Regions from separate parts of the Shewanella sp. JNE2 genome, predicted to be linked through region 2. Evidence: predicted binding sites of a transcription regulator. Region 2 holds the regulator's gene; each other region holds the start of a gene.
The links. The regulator sigma-54, encoded in region 2, starts transcription at its own class of promoters, with help from an activator protein. The targets are predictions, from matches to a motif close to GTTGGCACGNNNNTNGNNT.
Positions count from the first base shown of each region.

Region 1: flgF (flagellar basal-body rod protein FlgF) is a predicted target of sigma-54. The motif match lies at 3,126-3,144, and genes of this name have one in related genera.
Region 3: fliE (flagellar hook-basal body complex protein FliE) is a predicted target of sigma-54. The motif match lies at 2,683-2,701, and genes of this name have one in related genera.
Region 4: glnA (glutamate--ammonia ligase) is a predicted target of sigma-54. The motif match lies at 2,719-2,737, and genes of this name have one in related genera.

Region 1 is NZ_CP096169.1:3,060,931-3,066,715, forward strand. It holds gene MZ182_RS13660 (flagellar basal body P-ring protein FlgI) at 1-849, opposite strand, end outside; gene flgH (flagellar basal body L-ring protein FlgH) at 861-1,535, opposite strand; gene flgG (flagellar basal-body rod protein FlgG) at 1,547-2,335, opposite strand; gene flgF (flagellar basal-body rod protein FlgF) at 2,346-3,089, opposite strand; gene flgE (flagellar hook protein FlgE) at 3,258-4,619, opposite strand; gene flgD (flagellar hook assembly protein FlgD) at 4,687-5,448, opposite strand; gene flgC (flagellar basal body rod protein FlgC) at 5,473-5,785, opposite strand, start outside.
Region 2 is NZ_CP096169.1:723,169-728,953, reverse strand. It holds gene lptC (LPS export ABC transporter periplasmic protein LptC) at 1-107, shown strand, start outside; gene lptA (lipopolysaccharide transport periplasmic protein LptA) at 94-648, shown strand; gene lptB (LPS export ABC transporter ATP-binding protein) at 645-1,376, shown strand; gene MZ182_RS03275 (RNA polymerase factor sigma-54) at 1,480-2,955, shown strand; gene hpf (ribosome hibernation promoting factor) at 2,984-3,271, shown strand; gene ptsN (PTS IIA-like nitrogen regulatory protein PtsN) at 3,274-3,717, shown strand; gene rapZ (RNase adapter RapZ) at 3,714-4,568, shown strand; gene MZ182_RS03255 (HPr family phosphocarrier protein) at 4,555-4,830, shown strand; gene mgtE (magnesium transporter) at 5,043-5,785, shown strand, end outside.
Region 3 is NZ_CP096169.1:3,042,660-3,048,444, reverse strand. It holds gene MZ182_RS13610 (sigma-54 dependent transcriptional regulator) at 1-11, shown strand, start outside; gene MZ182_RS13605 (sensor histidine kinase) at 121-1,203, shown strand; gene MZ182_RS13600 (sigma-54-dependent transcriptional regulator) at 1,196-2,536, shown strand; gene fliE (flagellar hook-basal body complex protein FliE) at 2,756-3,091, shown strand; gene fliF (flagellar basal-body MS-ring/collar protein FliF) at 3,137-4,819, shown strand; gene fliG (flagellar motor switch protein FliG) at 4,812-5,785, shown strand, end outside.
Region 4 is NZ_CP096169.1:276,322-282,106, reverse strand. It holds gene typA (translational GTPase TypA) at 1-1,791, opposite strand, end outside; gene glnA (glutamate--ammonia ligase) at 2,826-4,235, shown strand; gene MZ182_RS01335 (hypothetical protein) at 4,554-5,426, opposite strand; gene MZ182_RS01330 (hypothetical protein) at 5,609-5,785, opposite strand, start outside.

The DNA.
Region 1 (5,785 bases), 2.3 Mb from region 2:
AATGGTTACGGTTAAACCACCATGGGTTATTGCCGCAGGCAGTAATTTTACGTTTTGTCCGACAACAATCGTTCCTGTACGTGAGTTAACAATCACCTTGGCTGATTCTTCTGCTGGAATAACATCCAAATTTTCGAGGGTTGCAAGAAAGGATACCCGCTGTGAGACATCTCTTGGGGCACTGACTTGTACTGATGTTGCATCTAATGGACGCGCCATATCAGGCCCAAGTAAATCATTAATGGCATCAGCCATTCGTTGAGCGGTTGAAAAATCGGCACGGCGCAGGTTAAACGTCAAATAATCGCCACTTGAAAATGGCGTTGCTACACTACGCTCGACTATTGCACCATTTGGAATACGGCCTACTGTAGGCGTATTTTGAATAACTTTAGAACCATCCAAACCTTCTGCACTAAAACCACTCACCACTAAACTCCCTTGGGCAATGGCGTATACATTACCATCGACCCCTTTGAGAAACGTTTGCAATAGCGTGCCACCACGCAAACTTTTAGCCTCACCTAAACTCGACACAGTAACGTCTAATTCTTGCCCTGGTTTTATAAACGCTGGCATATCAGCGTGCACAGCCACTACAGCTACGTTTTTGATTTTAGGTCTAAAATTATCAGGTAAATTGATCCCGAAATTTTTTAGCATCGTTGTGAAGGTTTGCTCGGTGTAATTGGTTTTCTCACCAGTACCAGGCAAACCAACGACCAAACCATAACCAATTAATTGGTTACTGCGAACACCTTGAACATTGGCAATATCTTTGATTCTCTCTGCCTGACTAGGTAGAGAGAATATCAGTATGGCAAGTGCGATAATCCGTTTAAATCTCATGATTTGACTCCTCAGAAAGGCCACCAATCGCTCATAAAGAACTGGCTCAACCAACCGACTTTTTGAGCATCTGCAAAGGTGCCTGTGCCACTGTATTGGATACGGGCATTAGCCATACGTGTTGAATCTATTGTGTTATCAGGCTTGATGTCCTGTGAACGGACAATACCTGTAACGCGAATAAACTCATCACCATTATTAATAGAAATCCACTTCTCACCACGCACTACTAAGTTACCGTTATTAAGTACTTGCATGATATTGGCGGAGATACTGCCATCAAGGCTGTTACTTTGATCAGCATCGGACTCGCGTTTAGTATTCATACTGTCTTTGTAACGCAAATCTAAAGGTACGCCGGCGACAGAGATATTGCTTCCAGCGGCATAGATAGGATCTAAACTCATATCAGATCCTTTCTTGATCTGATTGCCCGCACTCTTTTTCGCCTGAGTCGCTTCCTTTAAGACGATGGTGATAATGTCACCCACTTTGTGGGCTCGAATATCAGAATACAAACTCGCCGCTTGACTATCCTGATAAATAGAGCCCGTTGCGGCAATTTTTGTCGGGGGAGCTTCTGGATAAACGGGTGCATAAAAAGGATCGTCAGCAATCGGCTTTTTTTGTGTCGAGCTGCAAGCACTCAGCAGAAGGGCTGCGGCCAATATGAAATATCTAGCCATGATATGTGCCTCTATAGGTTCTGATTCACATACGCCAACATTTGATCTACCGCTGAAATCACTTTGGAGTTCATCTCATAGATACGCTGGCTTTCGATAAGATTAACAAGCTCTTCAGTCACATTGACGTTGGAGGTTTCTAGTGCTCCCTGCCGAATAGCTCCCATCCCATCCAATGAAGCGGTGCCTTGAATAGGCGTACCACTCGCCCCGGTTTCTGTGTATAGGTTTTGGCCCATAGGATCGAGACCTGATGGGTTAATAAAATCCGTCATACTGAGCTGACCAACCACTTGGTTTTCGGCGGCTCCTGCCGTTTTTACTGACACTTCACCTTCTGCAGAAACGGTAATACTGGTTGCATCTTCAGGAATCGTAATCGCAGGTTGCAGTACATAACCTGATCCTGGCGTTACAATTTGCCCTGTATCATCTAATGTAAATTGACCATTACGGGTATAGGCAGTGGTACCGTCGGGTAGCTGTATCTCAAAAAAACCAGGTCCCTCAATCATCAAATCCAATGAGTTATCCGTTGTTAACATATTGCCTTGGGTAAACATTTTTTGTGTGGCGACCACTTTTGTACCCGCACCAATGTTTAATCCATTGGGTAACTTAGTGTTTGATGCACTAATCCCTCCCGCTTGGTTAACAGTTTGATATAACAAATCTTCAAATACCGCTCGACTCTTCTTGTAACCAACAGTACTGGCGTTGGCAACGTTGTTTGAGATCACCGCAATATCTGTTTGCTGCGCGTCTAAGCCAGTTTTACTAATCCATAACGCCGGATGCATAATCTATCTCCTAACTAATACGCATTAATGAAGATGAAGCACGGTCAATTTCTTCCGCGGTTTTCATCATCTTGACTTGCATTTCAAACTGACGTTGTAATTCAATCAAAGACACCATCTCATCGACTGGATTGACGTTACTGCCTTCTACTGCACCACTTTCCACGGCGACATTAGGGTCTGCTGGAGCATCGTTACCTGACACAAGTCTGAATAAACCATCTTCGCCACGCATCATCTGGGCATTACCAGGATTGACCAGTTTAAGTCTGCCAACCTCTTCGATAACCTCTGCGGTAGCACCTTGAGGACGAACAGAAATAATCCCATCCTGGGAAATAGTCACTTTATCTATGGGTAACGGCAGTACAATTGGCCCGGCATCTCCCATCACCGGATTACCTCGGTCGTTATGCAAGAGACCTGTCGCATCAAAACTCAAGCTGCCAGAGCGGGTATAAGCCTCTGCCCCATCTTTTGCCTGCACAGCAAACCAACCATCGCCCTTAATGGCAACGTCAAGATCTCGTCCTGTCGTCTTAATTGGGCCTGAACGAAAATTAGCAGACGGAGTTTCGATCATGGCAAACACCCGTGTTGGTAATCCTTCTCCAAAGGCTTGCATTGATCTTGCCTGCGCCATATCAGACTTAAAGCCATCGGTATTCGCATTGGCTAAGTTATTGCCTCGTAAGGCCAACTCATGCATATTTTGCTTAGCCCCACTCATGGAGATATATAGGAATTTGTCCACAGACTGCTCCGTCAAATTTTCTACCTGACAATAGCAAAGCAAGCATCATGCCAACAAAATAAGCATCTAACTTATTGATTAACTGAGAATAGGAGAAAGAATAGCGAAGGAGTACAGTAAAGAGGCTAAGTGTTGCCGCAGGCGGCAACACTTAAAATAAGGTCAAAACTAGCGGATCTGCAGCACGGTTTGTTGCAAGGTGTTATTAACTTCCAAAGTACGTGAGTTCGCTTGGAAGTTACGCTGCGCAGAAATCAAATCCACCAACTCGGTCGTCAAATCAATATTCGATTGCTCTAACGCAGAAGAACTGAGACTACCAAATGTGCCACTATTTGCTTCACCCGCTAATGCGGGACCCGAATTTAGACTCGCCTTCCAAGAGGTATTACCCACTTGAGTCAATCCTTGTTCATTAGCAAAACGCACCAAAGCAACACGCGCTAAAGGCACGGTCGAACCATTTGAGTAGCTAGCGGTGATTAAACCATCAGCACCAATTTCAACATTGGTTAAACGGCCCACAGTCGTACCATCTTGGGTCAATTCAGTGGCAGCAAAGGGAGCCGAATACTGGGTCGGTGCATTAAATTTTACTGTCAAACTTTGAGTGCCATCCGCACCTGGGCCTAGAACACCAGCACCACCAACACCAAGTGTTTCTGTGGTTACGATGGCTGGATCACTTCCCGTATAAACCCCGACAGAGTTAAACTTCAATACCGATCCACGCCATCCACCAGCCGTTTCCGCTGTACCGGTTGAGTCAGGAACCCCATCACCATCTGTATCAGTTTGGTAAGTACCAGCAGCGCCAGCGACATCAACTTGTTTACCATCAACAGCATAGTAAGCGACCCAATTGTTTTCGCCGTTGTGCGCCCCATTAGTGGGCTTAACAAAATAAGTGGTCATGATATGTGGCTCACCCAATGAGTCATAAATCGTCATTGAGGTGACACTGGTATACGTTTTAGGATCTGTCGGATCGAACGCAGCGGGATCGAGTGACCCCTCTTTAGCATTTAAATTCATCTGAAAACTGACATTCTCAGTCTTTACTGGGCTACCTGCGGTATCGGGGATTTGAACAGGTTTAGCAGTCGTTAAACTGACAGACGTTGAGTTCCCTTCTTTATCAACGGGAAAGGTTTGCAAGTAGTTACCAGATGAGTCAACCATATAGTTACTCGCATCAACTTTAAATGCACCAGCCCGAGTATAGGAAAAATCTAATGTGCCAAGCTCTGAAGATGTGACAAAAAAACCACCACCTTTAATCGCCAAATCCAGAGAGTTATTCGTTAACTGTAAACTTCCTTGATGGAATTGCTGAGCCACTTGACTCGTTGCAACACCGCCACCAACGGCCGTTTTAGAATTAGAGAAAATTGAATTAGCGTACACATCCGCAAATTCGGCACGTGACTCTTTAAAACCAATAGTATTTGCGTTAGCAATGTTGTTCGCAGTCGTATTTAAATCTTTCTGCGCCGCCGAAATGCCACTCAATGCAATGTTAAACGACATAATTCACCTCTACATTTGACTCAATTCAATTGTGGACGAGTAGCGTCCATTTTAGATACTGGCAATATTAAGTTTCGGACACTGACAACACATCAGAAAGTTTAAAGGCCATACCACCACGTAGGTTTAAAATTGCACCAGTACTTGCGGTACCTAAAGAAACGCTACTGACATGTGCATAGGTGGATACAGCTAACTGTTGGGATTTACCGTCAACTAACCCACTGGCTTTAATCGAATAGTTACCTGTGACAACAGGCTGACCATTCTTATCTAATCCATCCCAATTGACGTCGATATTACCGCCTTTACTACCATCAACATTAAATGTGGTAATCACTTGTCCTTTTTCATCCTCAACCCGCACATTGATCACTGGAATTTTTTCCGTTGTACTAATCACCCCTTTCATCGAAGGATTTTCACTAGAAACGTATCCAGTATCAGTGGGAAGTAGCACTTTTCGTCCGACAAGCCCCGATGCTTGTAACGCTTGGCTCGATGTCATTACGCTATTTAGATTAACAATTTCTTTATTAAGCTTAGAGATGCCATCTACCGTAGAGAAAGAAGCCATTTGAGCAATCATCTGGTCATTATCCACAGGCTTAAATGGATCTTGCATGGATAATTGTTGACTTAATAACGAGAAAAAATCTTCTTGTGTCAACTGCTGACTTTTCGCTTCAGGCACGATTGACTCTGTTGGTAAACGAAGACTATCCAAAAAAGGATTTCCCGTTGTCGAGTTCGTTGTTACAGCACCTGATTGACTCTTAGTTTGAGTCGTTTGCGTTGACGCTTGATTAACTTGATTAATGAGGCTCACAGCTTACCTCCTAAATAACCCATGTTATTTACCCATCCCAAGTGTTTGTTGCAGCATTGATTTTGCGGCTTCAGCGACTTGAACATTCATTTGATATGAGCGAGAGGCAGAAATCATATCTGCCATTTCTTCCATGACATTTACATTCGGTTTATAAATAAAGCCATCGGCATCCGCCATAGGATGATCTGGTGAATACTCTTTGAGTAAGGGTTTATCACTTTCTACTATCCCCCTTACCGTTACCCCTTGAGAGGTTTGCTGTTGGCTCTGTGCTTTAGCCATTTCAGCTTCAAAAATAGGATGACGAGAACGGTAAGTTTTATCGATACTGCTT
Region 2 (5,785 bases):
TCACAGGGAAAGATTTTAATATCCAAGGGCAAGGCCTTTATGCGGACCTGAACGCGCAGGAAGTCCAATTGACCAGTCAGGTAGTAGGAACCTATGAAGCAAAATAAGATATTACTTGCCAGCTTAATGCTGATAATGAGCATGAGCGTTTATGCAAAAGTCGCAGATCTGCAGCAAGAAGTTAAAATTAAAGCCGTTAGCCAAACCGCAGATATCAAAAACAACCAAATCATCTTCTTTGGCCCAGTAGAAGTCACACAGGGTTCAATCAAAATCCAAGCGGCCCAGCTTCGCGCCTTTTCTGCCGATGGTGAAACCAGCAAAATCTTAGTTGCAACGGGCAACCCCGCGACTTACACCCAAATATTAGATGATGGTCGCCCTGCTTCCGCCAGTGCTAAAGAAATTCGCTATGAAATGGCGACAAGAACATTAACACTGACAGGTTCGGCCTCCCTCGATCAAGCGGGCAGTCAAGTGACAGGTAACCTCATTCGTTACAACATCATTCAACAAAAACTGATCGCAGAAAGCACAGGGAGTGGTGATGATCGCGTGATCACTATCATCCAACCTGAAAACTATCAGGATGATCTCAAAACCCAAACACCCGCAGATAAACCTGTGAAAGAGCAGGATTCTCAATGACCCAAATCACCCTAAGAGCACAAAATCTCGCGAAGAGCTACAAAAACCGCCAAGTTGTTAAAGACGTCAGTCTGACAGTCAAAACCGGCCAAATTGTTGGCTTACTCGGCCCAAATGGTGCAGGTAAAACCACGACCTTTTACATGGTGGTTGGGTTAGTAAAAAGCGATAAAGGCCATATTTTTATCGACAATGATGATTTAACTGCAGACCCTATGCATCTTCGCGCCCGCAAAGGAATTGGTTACTTACCACAAGAAGCCAGTATCTTCCGTAAGCTGACCGTTCACGACAATATCATGGCGGTATTACAAACCCGTAAAGAGCTAAAAGACGAAGAACGCGAAGAAGAACTGGAACACCTACTCGAAGAGTTCCATATTACCCATATTCGCGATAGCCAAGGTATGTCCCTTTCGGGGGGTGAACGTCGCCGAGTTGAAATTGCCCGCGCCCTCGCGGCCAATCCAAAGTTTATTCTACTCGACGAGCCTTTTGCGGGCGTTGATCCGATTTCCGTCATCGATATCAAAAAAATTATCGAACAACTTAAGAGTCGTGGCTTAGGCGTACTTATCACAGACCACAATGTCCGAGAAACATTAGACGTATGTGAACATGCCTACATAGTAAGTCATGGAAACCTGATTGCCGAGGGAACTCCTGCAGAGATCTTAGACAATCAGCAAGTTAGGGCTGTGTACTTAGGTGAACAATTCAGGCTATAGTTACTCCAGCGGAGTCTATAGCCTAAAATTATCGCGACTAGACTCCACTCACTGATAACAAGCGGCCTCATTCAAAAATAATAACGTAGGGATCAGCGGTAACATGAAAGCGTCACTCCAGCTCAAACTGGGCCAACAGTTAACCATGACGCCACAGTTACAACAGGCGATTCGTCTGTTGCAGCTCTCGTCATTGGAATTACAACAAGAGATCCAGCAAGCCTTAGACTCTAATCCTCTTCTTGAGCTGGAAGATGAGCAATTTGACGCACCTACAGAACGCAACCAGAATTTATCAGACACCGATTTCAGCGAATCAAGCCCACTGCCCCCCGAACAAGATAGCTCCACTGTTGATACCGCAGAATCCTTGACCAAAGAATCTATGCCAGATGAACTGCCCATGGATACCACTTGGGATGAAGTATTTACCGCCTCACCCAACTCAGGTTCGGGTGGCAGTAGAGAAGACGATATGCCCTTTCAGGGGGAAACCAGCGAGGGCCTGCATGAACATTTAGAATGGCAAAAAAACCTCACCCCCTTCTCTGAAACCGATCTTGCCATTGCCACTGCCATTATTGATGCCATTGATGATCAGGGCTATCTCACCCAAAGTACTGAAGATATTCTCGAAGCGATGGGAAATCATGAGATTGAGTTAGACGAAGTCGAAGCTGTACTTAAACGTATCCAACACTTTGATCCTGTTGGTGTTGCAGCAAGAGATCTCAGCGAATGTTTACTGATCCAGCTATCCCATTTTTCGCCGGACACACCACATCTCGAAAATGCCCGCATGTTGATCAAAGATCATTTAGATCTGATCGCTGCTCGCGATTTTAGGCTGTTAATGCGTAAAACCAAACTGAAAGAAGATGAACTTCGGGATGGTATCGCACTGATACAAACGCTGAACCCTCGCCCAGGTTTGTTGATCACACCGATGGATGAAGAATATGTGATCCCAGATGTGTCGGTATCGAAGAAAAATGGCCGTTGGGTGGTAGAACTCAACCCAGATTGCATGCCCAAAATCAATGTAAACCAGCAATATGCCGCCATGGCTCGCAGCACAAAAAGCCAAGCAGACAGCCAATTTATTCGTGGCCATCTGCAGGAAGCCAAATGGTTTATCAAGAGCTTAGAAAGTCGTAACGACACCTTACTCAAAGTGGCCAATTGTATCGTTCAATACCAACAAGGCTTCTTTGAGTACGGTGAAGAAGCTATGAAACCTATGGTACTTAACGATATAGCCGAAGCGGTTGAAATGCATGAGTCCACCATCTCACGGGTCACAACTCAAAAATACATACATACCCCTAAGGGACTTTTTGAACTAAAATACTTCTTCTCAAGCCATGTCGGGACTGACGATGGCGGTGAGTGCTCATCCACAGCAATCAGAGCCTTTATTAAAAAACTGGTTGCCGCGGAAAACCAGAAAAAACCATTAAGCGACAGCAAGATGGCACAACTTCTGGCAGAACAGGGAATAAATGTTGCGCGCAGAACCATTGCGAAGTATCGAGAAGCAATGCTTATTCCCCCTTCCAATCAGCGTAAAAGTTTATAGCCTACTATGGATATCGGAGGACGTTTCTATGCAAATAAAGCTCATTGGACACCATATCGAGATTACTGAATCGTTACGGGCATATGTAGAGGAAAAATTTTCAAAACTTGAACGCCATTTCGAACAGATCCATAATGTGCACGTTGTGCTCAATGTTGAGAAAATGCAACAGATTGCCGAAGCGCGAATCAACCTCACCGGTGGTGAAGTTTTTGCAACTTCAGAGCATACTGACATGTATGCTGCCATAGACGTCCTGATCGATAAACTTGATCGTCAGGTTATTAAACACAAAGAGAAGTTAACAAAACACTAATAATGGAACTTTGTACCATACTGAGGCCGGAGTGCACTACCTGCGCCACTCCGGGCAGTAAAAAAAAGGTACTGGAACTCATCAGTGACTTAGCCGCTGCCCAGTACCCCACCCTCTCATCTCAAGAGATCTTCGAAAGCCTTGTGGCGCGCGAAAAGATGGGGAGCACAGGTATAGGTAACGGTATCGCCATTCCACATGGTCGATTAACCGATATTACACAACCCATTGCAATACTCGTAAAATGTGAGGAACCGATAGCTTTTGACGCTATCGATAAGCAACCTGTTGATATTTTGTTTGCACTGCTTGTGCCGGCGGATCAATGCCAACAGCACCTAAGCACGTTGTCGTGCATGGCAGAAAAGCTAAGTGATAAACAAATATTAAAACAACTGCGTAAGACGCATGATGAAACGGAACTCTATCAGGTAATCACTGGATGAAACTGGTCATAGTGTCAGGCCGCTCTGGCTCAGGCAAATCTGTCGCACTTAGGGTGCTTGAAGATCTCGGCTATTACTGTGTCGATAACCTTCCCTTGCCACTAATAGGCAGTTTGCTTGAGCAACTCAAAGGCAGTAACGATCTTGTCGCCATTAGTGTCGATGTTCGTAATATGCCAGAGCAAGATAAAGTGCTGGTTCAGCAGCTTTCTAACCTGCCAGCAGGGACGGAGATTACCAGCTTCTTCCTCAATTCAAGCGATAAAGTGTTACTTAAACGCTACAGTGAAACGCGCCGCCTGCACCCGTTATCTAAAAGTCGAGTATCCCTACAAGAAGCCATTAAACTTGAAGGCAAACTGCTCGAACCTATGTCCAAACTGGTAGATCACTACATAGATACTTCAAATTTAAATATCTATGATTTAAGCGATCAAGTCAGACAAATTCTTCTTGGTAGCGTTGATAAAGAATTAGTCATCTACTTTGAGTCCTTTGGCTTTAAAAATGGCATGCCTACAGAAGCCGACTTTATGTTCGATGTGCGCTTTTTACCTAACCCCCATTGGGAGTTAGCATTGCGTCCACTGACAGGCCTAGATGAACCTGTGGCTGAGTTTTTGAATCGCCAGCCCCTGGTAAACAAGTTCATTTGGCAGATAGAAAACTTACTAGAAACCTGGTTACCACACCTTGAGCGTAATAATCGCAGTTATTTAACCATTGCGATTGGTTGCACAGGTGGACAGCACAGATCGGTTTATGTGGCAGAACAATTAGCGAAGCGATTTAGTAATGGTAAACATAAGGTCAATGTACGCCATCGAGAGCTAGATCATGCCAAAGCTTGAACGTCAGATTACCATCTGTAATAAGCTCGGTTTACACGCCCGCGCCGCCACAAAATTGGTGGTGTTAGCCTCTGAGTTTGATGCAACAATAACGTTAATACAAGGCGATAAACAAGCCTCAGCGGCAAGTGTGCTTGGTCTTTTGATGCTTGAAACGGGTATGGGGAAAACCATCAAGCTAATTGCAGAGGGCCCAGATGCAGAACTCGCGCTTGATGCTATTTGCGCATTAATCGATGCTAAATTTGACGAAGCCTGCTGATCTTAAGCAAAGTTACACTTAACCTATTCCCGTTGTACCGTTCACTGGTACTCAATCGGTACTCATTTGTGACTCGACGTTCCCTGTGACGCTCAATTACAATATGTCCCCTGCGTCCGCTGATCAAACCCATTACTCTGACTAGGCTATATTCACACTCAGTGAAAATAGTCGCTAATTATCCGTTTCCCTCACCATATTATGGAGGACAAATGCCCGTAGAAGCTTCAGATAGTCATCAAGTCGGACATCGCCTCGACCAGCTCAGCAAAGCCCTTAGCAGCGGTATGTTTGTCCATGTGCGGCAAATGCTACAGAATATGGCGGCATCGGATATCGCGTTAATCCTCGAATCTTCACCACCAAAGGCAAGGCAAGTCCTATGGCAATTAATTGATCAGGAACAATTAGGGGCGATTCTTGACGAACTGAGTGAAGAGTTGAAAGATCCGCTGATCAGCACCATGAGTCCAGAACGAGTTGCAAAGGCGACTGCGAGTATGGATACGGACGATCTCGCCTATATTCTGCGAAGTCTACCAGATACGGTTTATAAACAAGTATTACAGTCGATGAGCCTACAGAATCGTCAACGAGTGGAGCAAGCACTGTCCTACCCTGATGAGACGGCTGGCAGCTTGATGAATACAGATACCGTCACCCTAAGGCCAGACGTTAATATCGATGTTGTACTGCGTTATCTGCGGCAAAGGGGTAACCTCCCCGATACCACTGACACCCTATATGTGGTCGATAAACAGGATAAAGTCCTCGGCGGTGTCAGACTTGCCGATCTGCTCACCTGCGATCCCAACACGCCTATCCGTAATATTATGGATCCTGACATTGAGAGCATTCCAGTGGGTATGTCAGACAGTGAAGTCGCCCAATTATTCGAGCGTCACGATTGGGTATCCGCGCCCGTTGTGGACAGCGATAACAAACTACTCGGCCG
Region 3 (5,785 bases), 2.3 Mb from region 2:
CAAAAGAATAGTCTTTTGCATTTTTAGTTATATTATTGATTTTATATGTAAAAATTGAATTTTAATTTGGCATAGAATCTGCAGTCACTGCGTCATAAGCAATTTTTTGACGGAGTGACTATGTCAGCCCACCCACTAGCGCAAATCGAGACATTTAAGCACACTAGCAAACAATGGAACCAACTGCGTGAGGCCGCAAATATGTCCAATCGAATGGAACATATTTTACAAGCGATGCCCTCTGGCGTGGTGATTTTAAATGGTGATGGTATTGTCACTGACGCGAATCCCGTCGCGGTGGAATTGCTAGAGCACTCTCTATGTGGTGCTCGTTGGATTGATGTGATTCATAGTGCTTTTGCACCTCAAGAAGATGATGGCCATGAAGTGTCTTTACGTAATGGTCGTCGAGTCAAATTAGCCATTACTCCTTTAACTCCAGAGCCGGGTCAGTTAATCGTATTAACGGATCTGACTGAAACTCGTCTTTTACAAAAAAATATTTCACATCTGCAGCGGTTATCTGCACTAGGTAAGATGGTGGCGACATTGGCCCATCAAGTCCGTACGCCACTCTCTGCGGCCTTGTTATATGCCTCGAACTTAGCAAGCCCTAAATTATCAGACTCTGCCAAGACTAAGTTTCAACAGAAATTGGTTGATAGACTTAATGAATTGGAAAGACAAGTTAACGATATGCTGTTGATGGCAAAAGGCCGTCAAGATGAGCTTGGCGAGTTAGTTTCCCTGAATGATGTGATGGTCAGTGTGATTGGAAACTGTGATCCAATTGCAGAGCAGCAAGGTTGCAAACTTTCCTTTACTAATACATCAAGTGGATTATTACTGGCAAATTCAAGCGCGCTAAGTTCTGCAATTAATAACCTTGTCATCAACAGCCTCGAAGCTGGAGCGAGTCAGATCCGTATCCTTGCCACAGAGTCAAAGGATCAATTAATGCTAGAGGTTATTGATAATGGCAAAGGGTTAGATGCGAAGATGCAGCAAAAAGTGATGGAACCTTTTTTCACCACCAAAGCTCAAGGGACAGGACTTGGATTAGCCGTTGTGCAATCGGTTGTGCGTAATCATGGCGGAGAAATACAACTTCGCTGCCTACCGAATAAGGGCTGTACTGTTTCGTTAGTTTTTCCTCGCGCAAAATCGGCTGTTGTATTGCCTTTGGAGAAACCCCATGTCTGAAGCCAAGTTACTCTTAGTTGAAGACGATGCCTCATTAAGGGAAGCCTTACTCGATACTTTATTACTTGCGCAGTATGAATGTATTGATGTGGCTTGTGGTGAAGATGCCATTCTTGCATTAAAACAACATCAATTTGATTTAGTGATAAGTGATGTGCAGATGCAGGGAATTGGCGGTTTAGGCTTGCTAAATTACCTGCAACAACATCACCCAAAACTGCCTGTATTACTGATGACGGCCTATGCCACGATTGGCAGTGCCGTTAGCGCGATTAAATTAGGTGCGGTTGACTATTTAGCCAAACCCTTTGCGCCAGAAGTATTGTTAAATCAAGTATCTCGCTATTTACCATTAAAAACTAACGCGGATAAACCTATTGTTGCAGATGAGAAAAGTCTTGCATTGTTATCACTAGCACAACGCGTTGCAGCATCCGATGCTTCTGTGATGATCATGGGACCCAGTGGTTCGGGTAAAGAAGTACTCGCTCGTTATATTCATCAGCATAGCAGCCGCGCCGAACAAGCCTTTGTTGCCATCAACTGTGCAGCTATTCCTGAAAATATGCTTGAAGCAACTCTCTTCGGATATGAAAAGGGCGCATTTACCGGTGCTTACCAAGCATGCCCTGGTAAGTTTGAGCAAGCACAAGGTGGGACTTTGCTGCTTGATGAAATATCAGAAATGGATTTAGGTTTACAGGCAAAACTATTACGGGTGTTACAGGAGCGAGAAGTTGAGCGCTTAGGTGGTCGTAAGACGATTAAGCTCGATGTTCGTGTATTGGCGACCTCAAATCGTGATTTAAAAGCGGTAGTGGCCGCAGGTGGATTTAGGGAAGATCTTTATTACCGTATCAATGTATTCCCATTAACATGGCCTGCACTGAATCAAAGGCCTGCGGATATCTTACCGCTTGCTCGCCATTTATTGGCTAAGCATGCAAAAGCTCTCAATATCGGCGCTACACCTGAATTCGATGAACAAGCATGCCGGCGTTTGCTTAGCCATCGCTGGCCAGGAAACGTGCGAGAGCTAGATAATATTGTCCAAAGAGCCTTGATTTTACGGACAGGTTCTGTGATTACCGCCAATGATATTATTATTGATGTGCAGGGTGCGTTGATAAATGATGAATCTGAAGTGTCAGCGTCTGAGCCAGAAGGGTTAGGTGAAGAGCTCAAAGCACAGGAACATGTGATTATTTTAGAAACCTTAGCCCAGTGTCAGGGTAGCCGAAAACTTGTGGCTGAAAAACTGGGGATCAGTGCTCGAACCTTACGATATAAAATGGCTCGTATGCGAGATATGGGGATTCAATTACCCTGTTAGCTTCAGTAAAAATGCATGTTAGCAAATGCACTTTAATGCCTTTTAGGATTAAGGTGCATTTGTATCTTGCTGATTTCCACAGTGAGTTAATCTTCCAATGCTTTTTAGCATCCCTTATTTGTCTATTTTAAATGGCTAGTTTTAAACTTGGCCATTATTTTGCATATTCCTCATTATCGATATTTTGATCGTCAAGAATTCGACGACTGGGAGCTCAGCATGCAAATAGGCGCAAATACATTTCTGCAAGAAATGCAGTCACTCAAAGGTGAAATAACACCGTCTTTCGGTATCTCTCCGAATATCATGCAGCAGGTAAATAACACCAGTGGTGCCGATTTCGGTCAGCTACTCTCGCAGGCTGTTGGCAATGTCAGCGGCTTACAATCAACGTCATCAAACTTGGCAACGCGATTAGAGATGGGTGACTCGACAGTGAGCTTGTCGGATACTGTGATTGCTCGAGAGAAAGCCAGTGTGGCATTTGAAGCGACGGTACAAGTGCGTAATAAACTTGTCGAAGCTTATAAAGAAATAATGAGTATGCCTGTTTAGGCCCGAGAATAACCCAATCAGCAGGTACGAATCGTGAGCACAGAAATGATTGTCGGGTCTAATTCCGATTTAGCAGACCAAGGTGTCCAAGAAGAACATAAGTCAGGTGTGATGGGGAGCCTTGGCGGTGTCGATATGATGCGCCAAATTACCATGATCCTTGCGTTGGCAATCTGCTTAGCCCTAGCCGTTTTTGTGATGTTATGGGCTCAGGAACCTGAGTATCGTCCATTAGGAAAAATGGAAACTCAGGAAATGGTACAAGTACTCGATGTCTTGGATAAGAATAAGATCAAGTATCAGATCGAGGTTGATGTTATTAAAGTACCTGAGGATAAATATCAAGAAGTCAAACTGATGTTAAGCCGAGCAGGGATTGACGGTGGCACTACAAGTAAAGATTTTTTAACCCAAGACAGTGGTTTTGGTGTCAGCCAAAGGATGGAACAAGCGCGTCTTAAACACAGCCAAGAAGAAAACCTTGCCCGCGCTATTGAGCAGCTACAAAGTGTCAGTCGCGCAAAAGTGATTCTCGCACTTCCCAAAGAAAACGTCTTTGCCCGTAATACTTCCCAACCTAGCGCAACCGTGGTTATCAATACCCGTCGTGGCGGTTTAGGCCAAGGAGAGGTGGATGCCATTGTTGATATTGTTGCCTCAGCCGTGCAAGGGTTAGAACCATCGCGTGTTACCGTCACTGATTCAAATGGTCGTTTGCTTAACTCTGGGAGCCAAGATGGCGTTTCCGCTAGGGCGCGTAGAGAACTCGAATTAGTACAACAAAAAGAAGCTGAATATCGCACAAAAATTGAATCAATTTTAGTCCCCATTTTAGGGCCTGATAACTTTACTTCCCAAGTCGATGTTAGCATGGACTTTACCGCAGTCGAACAAACAGCCAAGCGCTTTAATCCTGATTTACCAGCATTACGCAGTGAAATGACGGTTGAGAATAACTCTACCGGTGGCACTACGGGGGGGATCCCTGGCGCTCTGTCAAATCAACCGCCAATGGAGTCAGATATTCCTGAAGATGCAACGAATGCATCTGAAAAAGTGGTTGCGGGTAACTCTCACCGTGAAGCAACACGAAATTTTGAGCTCGATACCACCATTAGCCATACCCGTCAGCAAATTGGGGTAGTCAGACGAATTAGTGTTTCAGTTGCTGTGGACTTTAAACCCGGTGCTGCAGATGAAAATGGGCAAGTGGCACGCGTTGCCCGTACTGAGCAAGAGTTAACCAACATTCGTCGTTTACTAGAAGGTGCGGTAGGATTCAGCACACAACGTGGTGACGTGTTGGAAGTGGTTACCGTTCCTTTTATGGATCAACTGATGGAAGACATACCAGCTCCTGAATTATGGGAACAGCCGTGGTTCTGGCGTGCGGTAAAATTGGGTGTTGGCGCCTTGGTGATCCTAGTATTGATATTGGCCGTGGTTCGTCCAATGCTAAAACGCCTTATTTACCCAGATAGCGTCAATATGCCAGATGATTCAAGACTCGGTAATGAACTGGCGGAAATTGAAGATCAGTACGCTGCCGACACCTTAGGTATGCTTAATACCAAAGAAGCAGAATACAGTTATGCCGATGATGGCTCAATTCTTATCCCTAATCTTCATAAAGATGATGATATGATTAAAGCTATCCGTGCGCTTGTGGCAAATGAGCCCGAGCTTTCCACTCAAGTCGTGAAAAACTGGTTACAAGACAATGGCTGAGAATAAAACAAAAGAAGCCGCTGAAGTCTCAAGCTTTAATGTGAAGGACATGAGCGGTATCGAGAAGACGGCAATTTTACTCTTAAGTTTAAGCGAAGCCGACGCCGCTTCTATCCTCAAGCACTTAGAGCCCAAACAAGTGCAAAAGGTGGGGATGGCCATGGCCGCAATGGAGGATTTTGGCCAAGAGAAAGTGGTTGGTGTGCATAAGCTTTTTCTTGATGATATTCAAAAATATTCCTCTATCGGTTTTAACAGTGAAGAATTCGTTCGTAAGGCGCTGACGGCAGCATTAGGTGCAGACAAAGCGGGTAATTTAATTGAACAAATCATCATGGGCAGTGGTGCTAAAGGCTTAGACTCCCTCAAATGGATGGATGCGCGCCAAGTGGCGACAATCATCCAGAATGAGCATCCGCAGATCCAAACCATTGTATTGTCTTATTTAGAACCCGATCAGGCCGCAGAGATTTTTGGTCAATTTCCTGAAAATACTCGCTTAGACTTAATGATGCGAATTGCTAACCTTGAAGAAGTTCAACCCGCAGCCTTGCAGGAATTGAACGATATCATGGAGAAACAGTTTGCGGGTCAAGGTGGCGCACAAGCAGCGAAAATGGGTGGCTTAAAAGCAGCCGCCAATATTATGAACTACTTAGATACGGGTATCGAAAGCCAATTGATGGAAACTATGCGCGAATCCGACGAAGAAATGGCGCAACAAATCCAAGATCTCATGTTTGTCTTCGAAAACCTTATCGATGTGGACGACCGTGGTATTCAAATCCTGTTGCGTGAAGTACAACAGGATGTGTTATTGAAGGCGCTTAAGGGAACTGACGATCAACTTAAAGAAAAACTGTTAGGCAATATGTCCAAGCGAGCCGCAGAGTTACTGCGTGATGATCTTGAAGCTATGGGACCTATTCGTATTAGCGAAGTGGAGGTTGCACAGAAAGAAATCCT
Region 4 (5,785 bases), 450 kb from region 2:
ACGATCGTTTTCAGTCAAGTGTCTCTTACGAACACGGATGCTTTTCGGCGTCACTTCAACTAATTCGTCATCATCAATAAACTCAAGCGCTTGCTCAAGCGTCATGGTAATTGGCGTAGTCAGCACTTGCGCTTCGTCAGTACCAGAGGCGCGCATGTTGGTTAACTGCTTACCTTTCAAACAGTTAACTGTTAGATCGTTTGAGCGAGCGTGGATACCAACCACTTGGCCTTCGTAGACTTCAGCCGCATGGCCGATAAAGAGACGACCACGATCCTGTAGACCGAACAGTGCGAAGGTCAACGCCTTACCCGTTGCGTTAGAGATCAATACGCCGTTAGCGCGTTGACCAATATCGCCACCTTTATGTGGACCGTAATGGTCGAACGAGTGGTAGATTAAACCAGTACCTGAAGTAGCAGTCATAAACTCAGTTTGGAAACCAATCAAACCACGGCTTGGGATGATAAAGTCGATACGGACACGACCTTTACCATCAAGCTGCATATCTTTCATTTCAGCTTTACGGGTACCCAACTTCTCGATCACTGTGCCTTGATGTTCTTCTTCAACGTCAACGGTCAACGTTTCGAATGGTTCACACAGTTCACCGTCAATGGTTTTCAGAATCACTTCTGGACGTGATACGGCTAACTCGTAACCTTCGCGACGCATGTTTTCAATCAAAATTGATAAATGCAATTCACCACGGCCTGATACGCGGAAGCGATCTGGGCTGTCAGTTTCTTCAACACGCAGTGCCACGTTGTGGACTAATTCTTGTTGTAAACGCTCAAGAATGTTACGTGAAGTCACATACTTACCTTCTTTACCTGCGAAAGGTGAAGTGTTGACTTGGAAAGTCATGGTCAGTGTAGGCTCATCAACAGACAGTGGCGGCAGTGCTTCTACATTACCAGCGGCACAGACAGTATCAGAGATTTTCAGTTCGCCTAAACCCGTAATCGCCACGATATCGCCAGCATTAGCGACCTCAACCTCAGTACGGTCAAGGCCCATGTAACCTAATACTTGGCCCATTTTACCGTTACGCGTCTTACCATCGGCACCGATGATAGTCACTTGTTGGTTAGTTTTGATGCTACCACGATTGATACGGCCCACACCGATCACACCTACATAAGAGTTGTAATCGAGCTGTGAAATTTGCATCTGGAACGCGCCATCGGCGTCAGCATCAGGGAAAGAGACTTTTTCAACGATAGTTTGGAACAGTGGCGTCATATCTTCACTGACGACATCTGGATCTAAAGTTGCAAAACCGTTTAACGCTGAAGCGTAAACGATTGGGAAATCTAATTGTTCGTCGGTCGCACCTAAGTTGTCGAACAGGTCGAACACTTGGTCGATAACCCAATCAGGGCGAGCACCTGGACGGTCAATTTTGTTGATAACAACGATTGGCTTTAGGCCTTGGGCGAACGCTTTTTTGGTTACGAAGCGAGTCTGTGGCATTGGACCATCAACGGCATCAACCAGCAATAATACTGAGTCAACCATAGACAGAACACGCTCAACCTCACCACCGAAGTCGGCGTGGCCTGGGGTATCAACGATGTTGATACGATAATCGTTCCACTTGATGGCAGTATTCTTTGCCAGAATCGTGATTCCACGTTCCTTCTCAAGATCGTTGGAGTCCATCACCCGCTCAGTAGCTTCTCCCCGGGTTGCAAGGGTTCCTGATTGCGACAGCAACTTGTCTACCAGGGTCGTTTTGCCATGGTCAACGTGTGCAATAATGGCGATGTTACGTAAATTCTCTAGCACGGATAAACCTCTTACCATCAAACAAAAATAGGGGATATTACAATATTCGTTACAGCAATCTACGTTGAGTCGCCATAAAAAAGCGTGCCATTCTACTCCAGAGCGGCCTTGGCGCACAGGATTATTTTTGAACACTTATAAAACAATACACCTTGGCAAAGGGCTTCTCGTTTGGCAACACACTAAGCCGAATAGTCTAGTCGCACCGTAAAAGCGCAAATAAATGGCCGTTTTTGGCAAATACTCATAAGTTAAACAGCTGAATTCACTATTCTTCATCTTATGGCGCGCTCACAAGAGTACGCATTTCCATCGCAATATCCAGATACTGTCACACACTATTCCCAAAGATTTTGGAATGCTAAATCCGCAATGGCAGGGTATAGACAACAGATGAGTACACAGGTTAAATACACCGCATCTTTACAACTCGCCTTCCACAACATTTCATCTAAACGCTACTGGCTCATAAGCCATAAACTTATTTCGCTCTAGAGAACGAAGCTAGTGCTAATAACATGATCTTAAACACCTATTATAATTTTGCACACGGCTATGATTAGAACCTTAGCCTGTTACTTTCACATTATTTTATGACATTAATATGGCCAAAAAATAATCTCACAATAGGATTAGAATTAGCGCCCTGTTCTCTGTATGTTATGTGTAAGACCTATCATGCACACTGTCATAAAAGTAAATCTTGTTGTGTTGAGTCGTATTATTGAATGAGTCACTTAGATTCTAACCCGTGTCAGTAACATGCAAAAAAACGACAGTGCCGTTAGCATTAGGGCGTATTGCCACTGCGCACCAAAATAGATTTATGCACCAAAATGCCACACGCAAACGCACCATCATAGTGCATTTGTAAAATCAATTTAGTGCAATGTTTTTTATAGCCATTAATTATCAACACGTTACATTGTTGGCATGGATATCGCTATATAGCTCGTAAGTTTGGCTCAGTAATATACACTTGAGTTAAAAGATTATAAGAAGGGTCATCCCTTTACCCTACCGGAGGCTTGAGAATGTCAGTTAAATCAGTTTTAAAGCAACTTGAAGAATTAGAAGTTAAGTTTGTTGATTTACGTTTTACCGACACCAAAGGTAAAGAGCAGCATGTATCTATTCCTACTCATCAAGTAGATGCTGACTTCTTCGAAGACGGTAAAATGTTTGACGGCTCTTCAATTGCAGGCTGGAAAGGCATTAACGAATCAGACATGGTACTGATGCCAGATCCAACCACTTTTGTACTGGATCCCTTCACCGAAGAAACCACAGCCTTGATCCGCTGTGACATTCTAGAGCCAGGCACAATGACAGGTTACGACCGTGATCCACGTTCTATCGCTAAAAAAGCGGAAGAATACCTACGCTCTACCGGTATCGCTGACACTGTATTGATTGGCCCAGAACCAGAATTCTTCCTCTTTGACGATGTCCGTTTCGGTACTGACATGTCAGGTTGTTTCGTTAAGATCGACGCTAAAGAAGCGGCTTGGAACTCAGGTACAAGCTACGAAGGTGGCAACACAGGTCACCGTCCATTCGTTAAAGGCGGTTATTTCCCAGTTGCACCTGTTGACTCATCACAGGACTTACGTAGCGCTATGTGTTTAGTGCTTGAAGAAATGGGCCAAGTGGTTGAAGCGCATCACCACGAAGTGGCAACTGCGGGTCAAAACGAAATCGCCACTCGCTTCAACACACTGACTAAGAAAGCGGACGAAATCCAAATTCTGAAGTACGTAGTTCACAACATGGCACACGCCTACGGCAAGACTGCGACTTTCATGCCTAAGCCAATCGTTGGCGACAACGGTAGTGGCATGCACGTTCACCAATCTTTATCTAAAGATGGCGTTAACCTGTTCGCAGGTGACAAATACGCTGGTCTGAGTGAAACCGCTCTGTACTACATTGGCGGTATCATCAAGCACGCTCGCGCGCTGAACGCTTTCACTAACCCGAGCACTAACTCTTACAAGCGTTTAGTGCCACATTTTGAAGCACCTGTTATGTTGGCTTACTCTGCCCGTAACCGCTCTGCATCAATCCGAATTCCAGTGGTACCAAGCCCTAAAGGCCGCCGTATCGAAGCACGCTTCCCAGATCCACATGCAAACCCATACTTAGGTTTTGCTGCACTGCTGATGGCAGGTCTTGACGGTATCCAAAACAAGATCCACCCAGGCGAAGCGATGGACAAAGACTTGTACGATCTGCCAGCCGAAGAAGCGGCTGAAATCCCACAAGTGGCCACTTCATTAGAAAACGCCCTTGAAAACCTGCAAGCAGACCATGAGTTCTTAACCCGTGGCGGCGTATTCAGCGAAGATTTTATCCAGTCTTACATTGCACTGAAAACTGCTGAAGCTGAGCGTGTAGCACGTACAACTCACCCATTAGAGTTTGAAATGTACTACAGTCTGTAATGGCTAGCGCTATACAACCAGCTCGCTTTATGTAATTGATACAGAAAATATAAAAGCCTCGATAGCAACGCTATCGGGGCTTTTTGTATTTTGAAGGTATATACAACTTTGATTCTGATTCAATCATCGCGTTGTTCTCTAAATAGGCATCATCGCCAACCACTCTTTATCATTCAGAGAAGGCACGCCAGACACCGCGGCAACAGTAGAGATAGATGGTTAAAAAACAATCTAAATTAAACGGGTGTGCGGCATAAAACCACCTATATAGTCGAAAGTTAACTACCGCGCCATTGTTGTTAAGTGTCCACGCTTTATTCAACTAGGCTGGGGATTGTCAGGGGCGAAATCTGACAGTTGGGCAGGTTCGCCTGACTCAAATGACGCAAATGGTACGCCATCTAACACGCGCTCATTTTTAAATACACGGATTTCAGAATCAGGTAACTGCGTCATCAGCAATGACAAGATAGTGTGCATCTTATCCAATGGGCAATGAAGACGAATACTTGCACGTAAGCCCATTGTTCGTACATCCGATTGGCAGGCAATAAATGGACGATTCCGCGTTACCTTAATCAAATGACGATGCCCATTTTTTATAGGACTCTCGTAAGTAGTCTCTACATTTTTAAAACCAGTAAAGAAAAATGCCATCACGGCAAAACTACCTGCACCGACCAAGGCGGCCGGGCCTAAAAAGGCCACCCAGACAATACAAACCACCACTCCAAACCAAGCCAGCCCCCGCACTACCGCGTAGGCGGCATCCGGTATAACGTCATGATAGGTAGTAACTAAACCCTCGGTGGTAAGCCGATAATGGTACTGTTTGTCGGCCAACCAGAGGTAGCGGATAAATGGCGCAAAAATCAGTGCCATGAAAAAAAAACCATACCATTGGTCAGACTCATACCAGTACGCCACCAAGCCAATCAGCACCATTATCCCGCAGGGAATAATGACAACGAGCCACCCCATGGCATACACGGTCGCTACCTTAATATCCCACTCATAGAGGGTGGGCGCCTCGCGAACCCGCTGCTGACGTAGCTTATTGAGCCGGTCTTGCTCCTCTTGGGGTAATTGCAGGAACTCACTGCGCGGCAGGTCTTCATACCGACTGTCGTTCAACGGTTGTGTGTCTTGCTCTGTCGACGCCGACTGCTGCGGCGCTGCTCTCTTATTCATATAGCTATTCCTTTGCTGTACCCACAGACTGCACGGTCATCGTTAACCTACCCACACAGCTCGTACTTAATGTTTTCTCACTCTTGACGATCTTGCCGCTATAAGGCCTGTTAGCATCTTGGTGGCAAAGCTGCCACTGATGACACCGAATCTCACACCAATAACAGGCGCGAAAGAAAGCGTTAGACGGCATGGGTATTCTCAGGGGCAAAATCTGCCAGTTGGGCAGGTTCGCCTGACTCAAATGACGCAAATGGTACGCCATCTAACACGCGCTCATTTTTAAATACACGGATTTCAGAATCAGGTAACTGCGTCATCAGCAATGACAAGATAATGTGCATCTTATCCAATGGGCA